One region of the Gordonia marina genome, then DNA from elsewhere that is predicted to be linked to it. Evidence: predicted binding sites of a transcription regulator. Region 1 holds the regulator's gene; the other holds the start of a gene.
The links. Region 1 encodes LexA, which represses DNA repair genes until DNA is damaged. Its sites were predicted from a motif close to CGAACANNTGTTCG; they were not measured.
Positions count from the first base shown of each region.

Region 2: the regulator LexA is predicted to act here: its motif matches at 2,348-2,361, upstream of ACSEEN_RS01370 (DUF222 domain-containing protein).

Region 1 is NZ_JBPSDN010000025.1:16,978-24,515, forward strand. Features, by position in the region: gene hrpA (ATP-dependent RNA helicase HrpA) at 1-2,176, shown strand, start outside; gene nrdR (transcriptional regulator NrdR) at 2,207-2,668, opposite strand; gene ACSEEN_RS15285 (LysM peptidoglycan-binding domain-containing protein) at 2,710-3,306, opposite strand; gene lexA (transcriptional repressor LexA) at 3,458-4,156, shown strand; gene ACSEEN_RS15295 (hypothetical protein) at 4,225-4,881, opposite strand; gene ACSEEN_RS15300 (phosphoenolpyruvate--protein phosphotransferase) at 4,884-6,587, opposite strand; gene ACSEEN_RS15305 (DeoR/GlpR family DNA-binding transcription regulator) at 6,706-7,473, shown strand; gene ACSEEN_RS15310 (1-phosphofructokinase family hexose kinase) at 7,470-7,538, shown strand, end outside.
Region 2 is NZ_JBPSDN010000002.1:86,105-93,642, reverse strand. Features, by position in the region: gene ACSEEN_RS01390 (SAF domain-containing protein) at 1-135, shown strand, start outside; partial or broken gene mscL (large conductance mechanosensitive channel protein MscL) at 150-671, shown strand; gene ACSEEN_RS01380 (biliverdin-producing heme oxygenase) at 720-1,397, shown strand; gene ACSEEN_RS01375 (hypothetical protein) at 1,809-2,183, opposite strand; gene ACSEEN_RS01370 (DUF222 domain-containing protein) at 2,397-4,037, shown strand; gene ACSEEN_RS01365 (MspA family porin) at 4,340-4,849, opposite strand; gene ACSEEN_RS01360 (MspA family porin) at 4,908-5,567, opposite strand; gene ACSEEN_RS01355 (MspA family porin) at 5,609-6,211, opposite strand; gene ACSEEN_RS01350 (MogA/MoaB family molybdenum cofactor biosynthesis protein) at 6,626-7,162, opposite strand; gene ACSEEN_RS01345 (S1C family serine protease) at 7,182-7,538, opposite strand, start outside.

The sequences.
Region 1 (7,538 bases):
GCACGACCGCCGGGAAGCGCTGTCCGGCAATCAGTTCCGCCGCGAATGCGAACGCGGGTTCCTCCACTACCTGCGGATCCGCGAGTGGATGGACCTCCACCGTCAGCTCCGGCGCACGGTCAAGGATCTGCGCTGGGAGGTGCCGGCCACCGAACTCGACGCCGGGGCCATCCACCGCAGCCTGCTCACCGGGCTGCTCACCAACATCGGCGCGAAGCAGGGCGAGACGAGGGAATTCCTCGGCACCCGCGGCACCAAGTTCGCCGTCTTCCCCGGGTCGTTCCTCGCCTCGAAGCCCCCGGCCTTCGTCATGGCCGGAGAACTGGTCGAGACCTCGCGCCTGTTCGCGCACACCGTCGCGGCGATCGACCCCGAATGGGTGGAGCAGGTCGCCGGCGACCTGGTGACGAGGACCTACAGCGAGCCGGCGTGGTCGTCACGCCGCGGCGCGGTCACCGCCAGCGAGAAGGTGAGCCTCTACGGGGTACCGCTGGTCGCCGCGCGCCGAGTGAACTACGGGTCCATCGACCCCGTCGAATCGCGCGCGATCTTTCTGCAGGCCGCGCTGGTCGAGGGCCGCTGGCGGCCCCGTCACGAGTTCTGGAAACACAATCAGCGTCTCCTCGCCGAGGCCGAGGACCTCGAGCACCGCACGCGGCGCACGCTCCGGCGCAGCGACGCCGAACTCTACGACTTCTACGACGCCCGCGTGCCCGCGAACGTCGTGTCCACCCGCCACTTCGACTCCTGGTGGAAGAAGGAGAGCAAGAAGAATCCGCGCCTGCTGTACCTCGACGACGCCGACGGGGACGACGCCCGGACTCCGGCTGCCGCCGACTTCCCGCCCGCCTGGCAGCAGGGACAGACCCGTCTGGAACTGCGCTATCACTTCGCGCCGGGCGCGCCGGACGACGGCGTCACGGTCGTCGTGCCCCGCCCGCTCCTCGACCACCTCCACGGCGGCGGCTTCGACTGGCTGGTACCCGGACTGCGCAGCGAGCTGGCCACCGCGCTGATCAAGTCGCTGCCGAAAGGCCTGCGCAAGTCGATGTCGCCGGCGCAGCAGTACGCCGACCTCGCCCTCTCCCAGCTGGAGCCGCGGTCGGAGCCACTGGTGCCGGCCCTCGCCCGCGAGCTCGGCGTCATCACGCGGATCACCCTGTCCCCGAGCGACTTTCGCGTCGAGAACCTTCCTCCGCACCTCCGGATCCACTTCGCGGTCACCGGCCCGGACGGAAAGATCGTCGCCCGCAGCGATTCCCTCGACGAACTCCGCCGCGAGTTCTCCGGCCCGTCGACGACGGCCGCAGCGGCGCCGGTGCACCAGCGCTGGACCGACGACGCCATCGGCGCCCTTCCGGAGCGCATCGATGCCACCGTCGCGGGTCAGCCGGTCGTCACCTACCCGACCCTGCGCCCGGCCGGGGCCGGAGTCCGGGTGGTCGACGCGACCAGCCCCACCGCGCGGGACGCCGGGATCCGCGCCGGGGCGCAGGTGTTGCTGGAGAACGCGATCACCCCGCTGACCAAGAAGATCGCGAACACGCTGCCGCCCGGTGAACGACTTGCCCTCAGCCAGAGCCCGTACCGGCGGGCGGACGACCTGTTCGCCGACTGCACCCGCCGGGCGATCGCGGATGCCCTGGCCGGTGAACCCGGCGTGGCCGCGATCCGCACCCCCGCGGATTTCGCCGCGCTCACGCAGCGGCTGTCACCGGCCGTCCGCGCCGCCGCACCCGACTACTTCACCGTCGCCGCGGCGGCTCTCGCCGAGACCGCCCCGCTGCGCCGGGCGATCGACGCGCGCAGCGGCTCGGTCGCCGCCGACGACGTCGCCGAGCAACTGGCGCACCTGGTGTACGACGGCTTCGTCCGCGACACCGCGCTGACTCACCTGCGGCATCTGCCCCGCTATCTCAAGGCCGCTCGTGCCCGGCTGGAGGCGCTACCCGGTTCGGCGTCCCGGGACGCGACCGGTCTCGACGCCGTCGACCGGGTGATCGCGCACTGGAATCAGCGTCTCGCACAGGTCCCGGCGCACCGCCAGGATGCGCTGAACGACCTGGCGCACTGGATGATCGAAGAACTCCGCGTCAGCCTCTTCGCCCAGCAGCTGGGCACCGCGGGGCCGGTGTCGGAGAAGCGTGTGATCAAGGCGCTCGACACGTTCACCTGACCGTCGCGCGGAACCCGCGACGGCCGGATGTCAGGCGACGGGCTGCTTGCGGCCCGCGCGGAGATCGTCGATCTCGCGCTGGAAGTCGTCGGCCGACTCGAACGATCGGTACACCGACGCGAACCGCAGGTACGCGACCTCGTCGAGGTCGCGCAGCGGGCCGAGGATGGCCAGGCCGACCTCATTGCTGGGGATCTCGGCGGAACCGGATGCGCGCACCGTGTCCTCCACCGCCGCGGCGAGTTTCGCGAGCGCATCCTCGTCGACCTGGCGGCCCTGGCAGGCGCGGCGGACGCCCTTCATCACCTTCTCGCGGCTGAAGGGCTCGGATACACCGTTGCGCTTGACCACGGCGAGCACCGCCGACTCGACCGTGGTGAACCGGCGGCCGCACGCACCGCACGACCGGCGCCGCCGGATCGCCAGACCGTCGTCGGAGGCGCGCGAATCGACTACTCGGGTGTCGTCGTTCTTGCAGAACGGGCATCGCATGCCCTCAGCGTACCCGCCGCGCATCCCGATCCCACGCGCGTTCAGCGGTATGCGGGAACCACGAGCGCCTGACCCGGGCGCAGCCCGGTGCCGTCCAGCCCGTTCAGGTTCCGCACCGTGGCGATCACCGACTCGGCGGGCAGCTCGGGGGCGATCCGCTCGGCGAGCGACGACAGCGATTCCCCGCTGCGCACGTGCACGACCTGCGTCGCCGCCGGTGTCCCGGTGGCCGCGCTCTGGTAGTCGTGCCCGGCGATGCCCATCACCGCGGCGATCAGCGCCACCGCCAGCCCGGCCAGCACCCCGGCCGCCCACCGCCGACGGCTGCCGGCGGTCCGCCGCGCCGGTGCCGAGGACGGCCGCGCGGTCGTGGCCGGAGTGTTCGAACCGGCGCTCGCCACGCCCGGGACCCGGACACGTTCCCGGCGCTCCGGGATGTTCGATCGAGCGGCGGCGGGCACCGTGCGCAGCACTCCGGTGCGGCTCTGCGGGCTGCGTCCGGTCGGCCGGCACGTCGGTGCGGCCTGCACCGCACGACGGACGCGCGTACCGACGACGATCGGAACATCGCAGGTCATGGTCACAGAGGCGGCCGTTCCGGCGGCTCGGCGGTCACGGTCCTTCAGCAATCCGGTCATCGTTAACTCCCATCGTTCGTATGTTCGATGAACTCTTGTTCGACAGTTAACACCATGGGTCCGACAACCGTCCCGACACGTCGAACAATTGTTTGAGTTCTGTGACCTAGTCGACTAGATTGGGGATCACCGACGAGGAAAGGAACCTCAGATGACCGACGGACCGCAGAACACGTCGAACGTCGACCCGCTGCTGTCGACGGCGACCCTGGAGGCCTCACTGACCCAGCGCCAGCGCGAGGTCCTGGAGTACATCCGCTCGTCCGTCCGGGAGCGCGGCTACCCGCCGAGCATCCGGGAGATCGGCGAGGCCGTGGGACTCACCTCGACGTCGTCGGTCGCCCACCAACTGCGAACCCTGGAGCGGCGCGGGCTACTCAAGCGCGATCCGCACCGGCCGCGCGCGGTGAACGTCCGCGACGACCATCGTCCCCCGCCGCCGGGCGACGCGGCCGGTGACGAGCCGGGTATGCCGTCACCGGCGTTCGTTCCGGTCCTCGGCCGTATCGCCGCCGGTGGTCCGATCCTCGCCGAGCAGGCCGTCGAGGACGTCTTCCCGCTGCCCAAGGAGCTGGTCGGCGAGGGTTCCCTGTTCCTGCTGCGGGTGGTCGGCGAGTCCATGATCGACGCCGCGATCTGCGACGGCGACTGGGTGGTCGTGCGCCAGCAGAACGTGGCCGAGCAGGGCGACATCGTCGCCGCCATGATCGACGGCGAGGCCACCGTGAAGACCTTCAAGCGGGTCGACGGTCACGTCTGGCTGATGCCCCACAACGAGCACTTCGAGCCGATCCCCGGTGACGACGCCGCCATTCTCGGCAAGGTCGTGACCGTGCTGCGGCGCATCTGATCCGGACATCCACACCGCGCCCGGCCGCCGGGGTGGGGATCGCGATCCCCACTCGGGTGGCCGCGGTCCTACAGAGTGATCGACTCCCCCGTTCGGGTCCACCGCTGGTTCTCGCAGAGATTCGACCGCACGACCTTCACGTCCGCACAGCCGGGCAGCGCCGGTAGCGCGGCCTTCATCGTCTCGATCAGCCCCTCCGGCAGGAGCGGGCTCAACGAGATCCGGTTGATCCAGCCTCGCTCGATCGGCATGTGGTGCACCGGCGGCCCGTCACCGCTCCCGAGGTGGACGATGCGGAACTCGTTCTCGTCGCGAAAACCGTGCCGTTTGACGAACGGCAGATCGTCGGCCGTCAGCCGGGAGTCGCCGGCCTCTTCCTCGATCTCGTCCAGGGTGAGGTAGCGGACCGGACCGGACGCGTAGGCCGGGTCGCCTGCGATGCTCGCCAGCAGTTTCGCTTTGCTGATCTCGAGCCGCACGCCGTCCGTGCCGCCCGCGAAGACGCCCCAGTGGTGATAGGTCTCCGTGGACTGGGTGAAGCACGCGACGCTGACGCGAGACGAACCCTTCAGTGCGCAGTAGTGATCCATGAACCCGCTGTCGTTCCGGTCGACCCAGGTGCGCGGGCTGAGCAGTGTGACGCGCTCATTCAGCAGGACGTCGATCGCGTTGGAGAGCGTCGTGTACCGCTTCAGGATCGTCGGCTCGTAGACGACGTCGCTCATCGTCAGCCGAGTACCGCCCGCGCCGCCTCCCGGGCCGAGGCCGTGCTGTCGGCGGCCACCGCGGCCTGCGCGGCCGCGCGGCACTGATCCAGGGTCACCGTGCTCAGCTTGAGCCCCACCGCGGGTGCCGCGGCCGGGGCCGACGACAGCGAGGTGACGCCGAGACCCACCAGCACGCACGCGAGCAGCGGATCGGCGGCGGCCTCGCCGCACACGCCCACCTGCTTGTCCTGCTCGGTACCGGCAGCGCCCACGCGCTCGATCAGCGCGAGGACGGCGGGCTGCCAGGGGTCGGTCAGCGATGCCAGTTCCGGCGACATCCGGTCGGCGGCCATCGTGTACTGGGTCAGGTCGTTGGTGCCGATGGACACGAAGTCGACCTCGGCGAGGATCTGGCCGGCCATCACCGCGGCCGACGGCACCTCGACCATCACACCCGGGATCATCCCGCGCTCGCGCACCAGCGCCGCGAACTCGCGCGCCTCGGCCACCGTGGCGATCATCGGCGCCATCACCCACGGGACCACCGTGGTGCCCTCGGCGGCCGCGGCCAGCGCCTCCAGCTGGTGCGCGCGGATCTCCGGATTCGACAGGATGATCCGGTTGCCGCGCACCCCCATCGCCGGATTCGGCTCGTCCGGGTGCGTCACGAACTTCAGCGGCTTGTCCGAGCCGGCATCGAGCGTCCGGATCACCACCTTGTCGCCGTCGAACGCGTCGATCACCTCGCGGTAGAGCGACGTCTGCTCAGCGACCGAGGGCTCGTCCGGACGGTCCAGGAAGGCCAGTTCGGTGCGGAACAGCCCGACGCCCTCGAGCACTCCGAGGTCGGCGGCCGCCCGGGCCGACACGCCGTCGGCCACGTTGGCCAGGATCAGCACCCGGTGACCGTCTGCGGTCTGTCCGGGACCGCGCCAGGCAGCTGCCGCGGCAGCGGTCTCCTTCGACGACGCGACCGCCGCGGTGACCGCCGCCTCGTCCGGGTCGAGGCCGACCACTCCGCGCTCGCCGTCGACGAAAGCCAGTGCGCCCGTGGGGATCTCGCCGAGATCGGCGATCGCCACGACGCAGGGGATGCCGAGCTGCCGCGCGATGATCGCGGTGTGGCTCGACGGTCCGCCGAGGCGGGTCGCGAGGGCGATCACCCGCTGCGGATCGAGCCCCGCGGTGTCGGCGGGCGCCAGGTCGTCGGCGCACAGGATCGACGGCCGGTCCGGCGTCGGAATGCCCGGTTCGGGCAGGCCGAGGATCTCGGCCACCACGCGGTCACGGATGTCGTTCAGATCGGTCACCCGCTCGGCCATGAGGCCGCCGAGCTTGGTGAACATCGCCGCGATCTGCTCGATCGCCGCGACCGTGGCCGCCGCCGCCGGCGTACCGCCGGCGATGAGTTTGGTCGCCGCGCCGATCCAGGCCCGGTCCTTGGCCAGCGCGGCCGTCGCCGCGAGCACTTCGGCCGAACTGCCGGTGCTCGCCGAGGCCCGCGCCGAGAACCGTTCGGCGACGGTGTTCGCCGCGGTCGTGAACCGTTCCTCTTCGGCGGAGCGCTGGGCTTCGTCGATCACCGCCGTCGCGTCGATGTCGAACTCCGGCGTCTCGGCGGGCCGGATCACCGGACCGTACGCGAGCCCGTGCACCACGGGTGTCCCCCGCACCACCGTCGTCGCCCCGAAATCCTCCGCTGCCATCGCGTCCACCTCATTCATGTGACAGAGATTACAGAAACCGCTTGACGAGTCAACGCATACACAAGTAAACAAAGACATAACCAAACGGGATTGGGAACTCAGCCCCTCTTTCGAGGACTCTACTCAGGACGGCACGGTGTACGCGGAAGAACGCCAGCAGGCCATTGCGAGCGAAGTACGGGCGCGCGGCCGCGTCGCGGTCGCCGAGCTGGCGACCCGGTTCGACGTCACCGGCGAGACGGTGCGCCGCGACCTCGGAGTCCTCGCCGAACAGGGCGTGGTCCTGCGGGTCCACGGCGGAGCGGTGCGGCCGGACGTGATGACCGTCGGCGAGCCCGACCTCGCCCAGCGCGAGCAGTCCCGGCTCGCCGAGAAGACCGCGATCGGGGCCGCCGCGCAGCGTTTCCTCCCGCCGTCCGGCGGTTCGGTGATCTTCGACGCCGGGACCACCACGCTGCGCGCCGCGCTCGCCCTGCCCGCCGACCGCGACCTGTCGGTGGTGACCAACGCCCTGCCGCTCGCCGCCCACCTGTCGACCCTGCCGCGCTGCGACGTGACCTTCGCCGGGGGCCGCGTGCGCGGCAAGACGCAGGCGACCGTCGGCGCCACCACCATCGACTTCTTCCGCGGGCTGCGCGCCTCGCTCGCCTTCATCGGCACCAACGGCCTCAGTGTCGCCCACGGGCTGTCCACGCCCGATCCCGACGAGGCCGCCGCGAAACGGGCGATGATCGCGGCGGCCAATCAGGTGGTGGTCCTGGCCGACTCCTCGAAGTTCAATCGCGAGGATCTGGTGAGCTTCGGCGCGCTCTGCGACGTCGACGCCGTCGTCACCGATGCCGGGATCGACGACACCTTCCTCGCCGACCTGCGAGCCCTCGACATCGAAGTGGTGATCTCATGATCGTGACCGTGACGGCCAACCCCAGCGTCGACCGCACGCTCCAGCTGCCGGGACCGCTTCAGCGC
Region 2 (7,538 bases), on a different contig from region 1:
GCCGTGCCCGCGGCCCCGCCGCGATCGGCCGTCGCCGCCGCGGATGCGCCCGTGCTGCTCGCGATGGACGAGGACGCGGCGCACCGGGTGGCCGCCGCCGGGCTGGCTAACGCCCTGACGCTGGTGATTCACTGAGTTACACTCGACCCGTGCTCAAGGGTTTCAAGGAATTCATCCTCCGCGGCAACGTCGTCGAACTGGCCACCGCCGTCATCATCGGCGCCGCGTTCACCGCGATCGTGACCGCGTTCACCGACAAGATCATCAGCCCGCTGCTGGCCGCGATCCCCACCGGCCAGGACTGTGGCCAGACGATGGCCACCGGCGCCGACAAGGCGCAGGCCGCCGCCGTCCAGGTCTGTGGCCTGACCTATCAGCTGGTCGACAGCTCGCCGTCCACGGTGATGGACTTCGGTGCCGTGATCGCCGCGTTCATCAACTTCCTGATCGTCGCCGCGGTGGTCTACTTCCTGATCATCGTGCCGTACAACAAGCTCAACGAGCTGGCGGCCGCCCGCCGCTCGGCGTCGGCCGAGGAAGAGGCCGAGCAGACCGAGGTCGGCCTGCTCACCGAGATCCGCGACCTGCTCGGCGCGAACCGCCCGGCCGCCCCCGCGCCGGCACCCGGTCTGCCCGATCCGGCCGCCGGCCAGTACCCGCCGGAAGGGCCGCGCCACTCGCTCTGACCCCCGCGATCAGCACAGGGTACCCTTAGTGCCATGACCACGACCCCGCTGGAACCCGCCGAGCTGGCCGGACTCACCCTGTCCGCCGCGATGAAGCAGGGTTCGGCCATCGAGCACGACGAGGCCGAGCACTCGGCGTTCATGGATCAGCTGCTCGGCGGACACGTCAACCGGGCCGGCTACGCCGACTACCTGCGAGCACTCCGCCCGGTGTACGCGACGCTGGAACGGCTGGGCCGTGAGCTCACCGACGATCCCGTCGCCGGCCCGGTGATCGACGCGGGACTGGAACGACTGGCCGCGATCGACGCGGACCTGGACTACTGGGCACCGGGCGAGTCGCACGAGACCGATTCCGCGGCGGCCAACGCGTACGCCGCCACCATCGCGGCCAGCGCCGCCTGGGGCGGGCAGTACCTGGCCCATCACTACACGCGCTATCTGGGCGATCTCTCCGGCGGCCAGGCGGTCGGCAAGATCCTGGACCGCGCTTTCGGACTCGACGGCGCCGGCCTCGCCTTCTACGACTTCGCCGAGATCGGCAAGAGCAAGCCGTACAAGGACGAGTACCGGGTGAAGCTCGACGCGATCGGCGCGACACTCACCGACGAGCAACGGCTCACCGTGGTCGACGAGGTCCGCCGGGCCTTCCGCCTGAACCACGACGTCTTCACCGAACTCAGCGGAAACCTGGACCGCTACCGCCGCTGATCGAGGGTCGTTTCGACACGGTTCGTCACGAAGTTCATCCTGAGCTTGCCGAAGGGTTCCTCACCGGCGGGCGGGCCGCCTATGCCGCTGAGCCGTGTCGAGACGCCCCCGCACCCCCACACCGCCGTCTCGCAACGCCCCCGCCGCCCCCACACACCGCCGTCTCGCAACGCCCCCGCCGCCCCCACACACCGCCGTCTCGCAACGCCCCCGCCGCCCCCACACACCGCCGTCTCGAAACGCCCCCGCCTCGCCCGTTGAGCCGGGCGAGGCGCTAGCCGAGCCCGTGTCGAAACGCCTCGCACAACCCGTTGGAGCCGGGCGAAACACCTCGCACAGCCCGTGCCGAAACGCCCCGCACAGCCCGTTGAGCCGGGCGAGGCGCTAGCCGAGCCCGTGTCGAAACGCGCCCTAGTCAAGCCCGCCCCCGGCGAAGAACCGCTCCAGCCGCGCCGCGTACGGCGCAGGATCCAGCCCCTCATCCACCAGCCAGTCCGCGCAGTAGTACTTATTCACATAGCGATCACCGGAATCACACAGAAGAGCCACCACACTCCCGGTACGACCCGCATCCCGCAACTCGCCCACGATCCGGTACGCCGCCCACAACCCGGTCCCGGTCGACGCACCAGCACGCCGGCCGGTCACCGCCTCCAGATGAGCGATCGCCGCGACAGCAGCGGCATCGGGCACCGACACCATCCGGTCGACCACCGCCAGCAAGAAGCCGGGCTCCACCCGCTGACGCCCGATCCCCTCGATCCGCGAACCCACCACCGTCCGCACACCAGGATCACCGTCACGCCAGGCCGGGAAGAACGCCGAGTTCTCCGGATCCGCCCGCCCCACGCCGATCGAGCGGAGTCGAGATCAGGCTCCGCCACCACCGGACTCCACCCGTTCGAACACTTGCACATCACGGTGGTAAGGCGTAGTTTGAAGGCAGAACTCGAACGTATGAGCGATTTCTATCGGAAGCTCAGCAGGGGGTGAGGGTCGATGTATTTCGGTGACGACACACCGGTCGGGCTCGACGACGCCGGTGCCGCCCCGCTCACCCCCGATCAGCTGGAAACCGCGACCGGTGTATCTCTTCCGGATGATCCGATGTTGTTGTGGCAGATCATCGACACGGCGATGGCAGTGCTCGGTGACACGCCGCTGGCGTCTGGGTCGGTGCGGCAGGTCGCCGATATGGCCGAGATCTCCGAACGGGTCCGGCGCCGCCACGACGGGCTCTCCGCCGGCCTGTATGCCGAGTGCAATGACCGCTCGGTCGATCGCGCCACCGGGTATCTGACGATGATCAGCTACCTCGCTTACGGGCACCGCCTCGGGCTGGGTCAGGCCCGGGCCCGCACCGCCCTGGCCAATCGCCTCGCCCATCGGACGGCTTTGACCGGCGAGACACTGGATCCGGTGATGCCCGCGGCCGCCGTGGCTGTCGCCGACGGCCTGATCAGTGCCCGGCACGTGGAGGTGATCTCCGCGGTCCTGGCGAAGATCCCCGAATGCCTCGGCCCGCAGGTGATTGCCGATGCCGAGGAGCGTCTGGTCCAGGCGGCGAAAGACCTCAACCCCAAGGATCTGGCCCGCGTGGGAGCGCATCTGCTGGCGTATCTGAACCCCGATGGGGACTACACCGATCCTGAGGATCGGCAACGCCGGCGGGATCTGACCGTATACGGCCAGGACGACGACCTGATGTCGGAGATCGACGGACACCTGACCCCGTCCGCGCGCGCCAAGCTGGACCTCATCCTCACCACGTGGGCCGCCCCGGGGGTCAACAACCCCGCCGATCCCGATTCCCCGCACCCGGCCGGCGACGAACCCGACGCCGACGCTCTGGCCGCCGCCCGGGAACGCGACACCCGCGCTCCCGGGCAACGCCGTCACGACGCCTTCGAGGCGGCCCTCGACTTCGTGATCGCCCACGGGGGCCTGGGCAAGCCCGGCACCATCTCCACCGATCTGGTGATCACCGTGTCCGACGCCGACCTCGCCCGTCACGCTGGGATCGCCCAGTCCGCCACCGGCACCCTCATCCCGGTCAGCGACCTGATCGAACTCGCCTCCCGGAACCAGGCGCGGCCGTACCTGGCCGTCTTCCGCGACCACACCAGCCAGCCGCTCTACCTCGGGCGTGGACGGCGCTCCGCCTCCAAGGCACAACGGCTCATGCTGTTCGCCCGCGATCGCGGCTGCACCGCACCGGCCTGCGACATGCCCTTCGCCCGCACCGAAGCCCACCACTCACCCCGCTGGGAAAACGACGGACGCACCGACATCGACGCCCTCGGCGCCGCATGCGGTGGCCACAACCGCGCCGAAGGTCCACTGCCTGGTCACTGGACCACCGACATCCTGCATACCGGTCGCGACGCCGGACGCATGGTGTGGCGGCCCACCGGCGCCCGTCGCCCCTGGAATCTCAATCCGCTGCACCATCCACAGCGACTCGCCGAACAGATCGCCGACCGCGTCCACGGGCCACCACACCCACCCGGCACTCCCGCCACCCACGATGCGGTACGGCGCAACGACTCCCGCTCGATCATCGAGAAGGAATACGAACCCCGACTCGGACTCACCCGACTCTGGGCCGACCCGGAAACCCCGGCCGACCACGCGGCCTGACCACTCAGCGACATGCCCTCGCCATGCCGGGGCTCGGGGTGGCGCCGCGGGCTGAGCGCGTCCCGGAGCGGCGCGACGGGCAGTCCGGCCCCGCACGGCAACCCGCCACACCCGCCGCCGGCTGAGCCGCGCCGAGCCCGCAAGGGCGAGGCGCGAGTCGAAGCCAAGCCCCGGAGCGACTTGGTCCGACGATCCCGCCGCCCGCCCGATCGGCAAGGCGGGGAACACCCCCAGACGACGATATGGCTCGGGCCCCGCCTCGAGGAGAGACGGGGCCCGATCCGGGTATCGCGAAGAAGCGGTCAACCGATGCTGAACGGCGCTCCGTACAGAGTCGCGTTGCCGAGATTGCCGTCGGCCGCGAATCGGACATTCACCAGCGCACGCGCCTGGGCGAAGCCGACACAGCCGTTGACGCCGAAGCGCTCTTGGCTGTACACCAATCCGCCCCGGTCGCCCGTGAAGTAGACGCTGGTCACAACCGTGTCGTTGATCTCCTGCCGGACCACCGGAACGAACCTCGCCGATCCGGGGCCGAGCGCGAAACCGGCTTTGGAATTCGCCTTCTGACTGGAATCGCCGACGGTGCCGCCGGTCACGTCCCAGTCCTGGCCCAGGCCGCCGGTGGCACCGGCAGCGGCACCGAAGTTCAGCTGACAACCGACAAGGTAACCCTCCGTGACCGACGCACCCTTGACCGATCCGGATGTGGTCACTAGGACCTTTCCGGAGACGACGATCTCACGGCTCGTCGGAACGTTGGTCACCGCGCGCCGAATCGAATAGCTCTCGCCGGCGAGCCGGATCGACACGACGTCGGGCCCCTCTCAGCAGAGACGGGGCCCGACGTCGTGTCAGTGTGACCGGGGATCAGCCCATCGTGAACGGACGACCGGTGTACGTGACGATGCCCTTCACCGAGTCTGTGTTTACGGTCACCGAAATGACCGGTCGCGCGGAGGCATAGCCGGCGCACGATTCGACGCGGAACGCCTCCTGGCCGTAAACGACGCCGCCGTTCCCGCCGGCGAAGCTGTACGAACTGACCGCGTCGTCGTCATCGTCGGTGTCGTTGATCAGCCACACGCGCTTGACCTGTCCCGGGCCGAGGGTGACCTTTCCACGAAGGGAGGAATCCGAACCCGGGCTCGTGATGGACGGACCCGAGCTGTCAAGCGTGCCACCGATCCGGGGCGTGTCGACATCCACGCCACCGAAGTTCACCTGGCAACCCACGTCGTAGCCGACCTTGATCGAGCCGCCCTCAGCGGCACCACCGACGGTGACGCGCACCTTGCCCGAAACCCAGACCTCGCGGGACGACGGGACGTTGGTCACTGCCCGCTGAACCGCCGCATGCTGATCGAAGAGCTTGATGGTGACCGGGGTGCCGTCGACCAACTTCTTGGTCGCGGTGCCGCCGGGCACGGGGGTCGCCGATGCGGATCCGACGCTCATGCTGGACAGTCCGACCACGGCCGCGGCACCAACCGCTGCGGCACCGACCAGACGCTTGTTGAACTTGTTCATTGTCTTCCTTTACGCAAGTGTGAGATCTGACGACGGACGGTTCAGCCGAGGCTGAACGGGCGGCCGTAGAGGGTGGTCTTGAGGAAGGTGCCGGTACCGGTCACCACGTCGTCGTCATTGTTGATCGCGTAGCCCTTGGCGCCCTCGACGACCGCAGCCGTACGCGCCGATGCGTAGCCTCCGCACTGGTTGATCGCGACCGAGTAGCCGGACAGCTGAATCGAGGCCTTGCCATCGGTCTTGATCGACTTGTCGGTGATCTTCGCGATCGCGACTTCGCCCGGCTTGAGCGGAAGGCTCAGCCCGGTCGACGCATTCAGCGCATTCAGCGAGATCGCCGCACTGAAGTCGAGCGTCACACCGCTGACGTCCACCTGGCAGCCCGCGATGAGGTACAAAGTCTCCGTGCCGTTGATCCCCCCGCCGAGGTCCGCCGTGTAGGTACCGGACAGCAGGGCGCCGCGAGACGCCGGGTTGTTGGCCACCGTGCCGATCACACGAGCGCTTTCACCCTTGCGAGTGATCTTGGCGCTCTCGCCGTCGAGGCCCCTGGTTACCTTGGAGCCGTTCGGCAGGGCCGAGGCCTCGCCCGCACCGGACAGGATGCCTGCGGCACCGACTGCGGCGATCGCACCGGCGATCACGCTATTGCGCATTAGGTTCTTGCGCATATCTGATTCTCCTCGTTCGGGGAAAGTGTCTACTGAGAAGCGCCCCCGGGTAAGAGTTCCCTGAGTGACACCCGTCGCGAGAACGGTAACCGATGCGAGGCACCCGCCGCCATCGGATCAACGAGGCACTTTGTTACTTCCAGGTATCAGACGATGAACGGCGCATTGCGTGCGATTTGCGGTCATATTGCGTTTTATTTATAGGCCCTGGCCAGGCGCTACTCGTAGTGAGGGGGCCGGTTTTGGTCGAACCAGTGACGATCGCGCGCAGTGTGAGGAGTATCACCATCCTTGGTGACCTGATCCGGAAGCAGATCCCCAAAAATCTCTTCGAGCCGTCGCTTGCGGCGCCACTCAGGTTCGTCCAAGGAATAGTCCCTGGGTGCGTCAGAATTCACTGATCTGATCGATGATGTAGTGCGACAGCGGAATCAGGGTGGCCATCCCGTCGCGAACGGCGGCGCGCGAGTTGGCGAGGTTCACCACGAGGGTCTGGCCGGAGATCCCCGCCATGCCGCGGGACAGGCCGCCGTCGGTGGCGCCGGCCGACAGCCCGGACGCCCGCAGCGCCTCCTCGATACCGCGCAGCCGACGATCGAGCAGCGGTTCGGTGGCCTCCGGGGTCACGTCGCGGGCACGCACGCCCACGCCGCCGACCGAGACCACCAGGTCCACGCCGCCGATCACCGCGGTGTTCAGCGCGTTGCGGATCTCCACCTCGTCCTCGGAGACCGTCACCGTCGCATCGACGTGGTACTCGCCCTCTTCGAGGAGCTCACACATCAGCGGGCCGAGCCGGCCGGCATCGCCCTCGTCGTCGACCACGACGACCAGCGCGCGGAGTAGCGCCTCGGCCGGAATACCGTCGTCGGCCAGCGCTGCGGCGTCGGCCTCGATCTCGTCGATGTCGGGTGCGTCGATCATGGTCATCTCCTCGCAGGTGTCAGGACGATCCGAGTTTCACCGTAGCCGTCTGCTGACGGCCCCGGTCGGTGTAGGTGATCTTCACCGTGTCACCGGGCGCATGCGACCGGATCGAAGCCACCAGCGCCTCCGACGACGGGATCTTGCGGTCGTCGACGGCGGTGATCAACGCGCCCTCCGGGATACCGGCCTGTGCGGCGGAACCACCGCGGACGACGCTGGCGACCAGCGCGCCCGGCTGGGTCGCGTCGGCGCTGGGACGCACGTTGACGCCGAGGCTGGCGCGCGTCACCTTCTCCCCCTTGATCAACTGGTTGGCCACGCGCATCGCCTGGTCGATCGGGATGGCGAAGCCGAGACCGATGGAGCCGGAGGA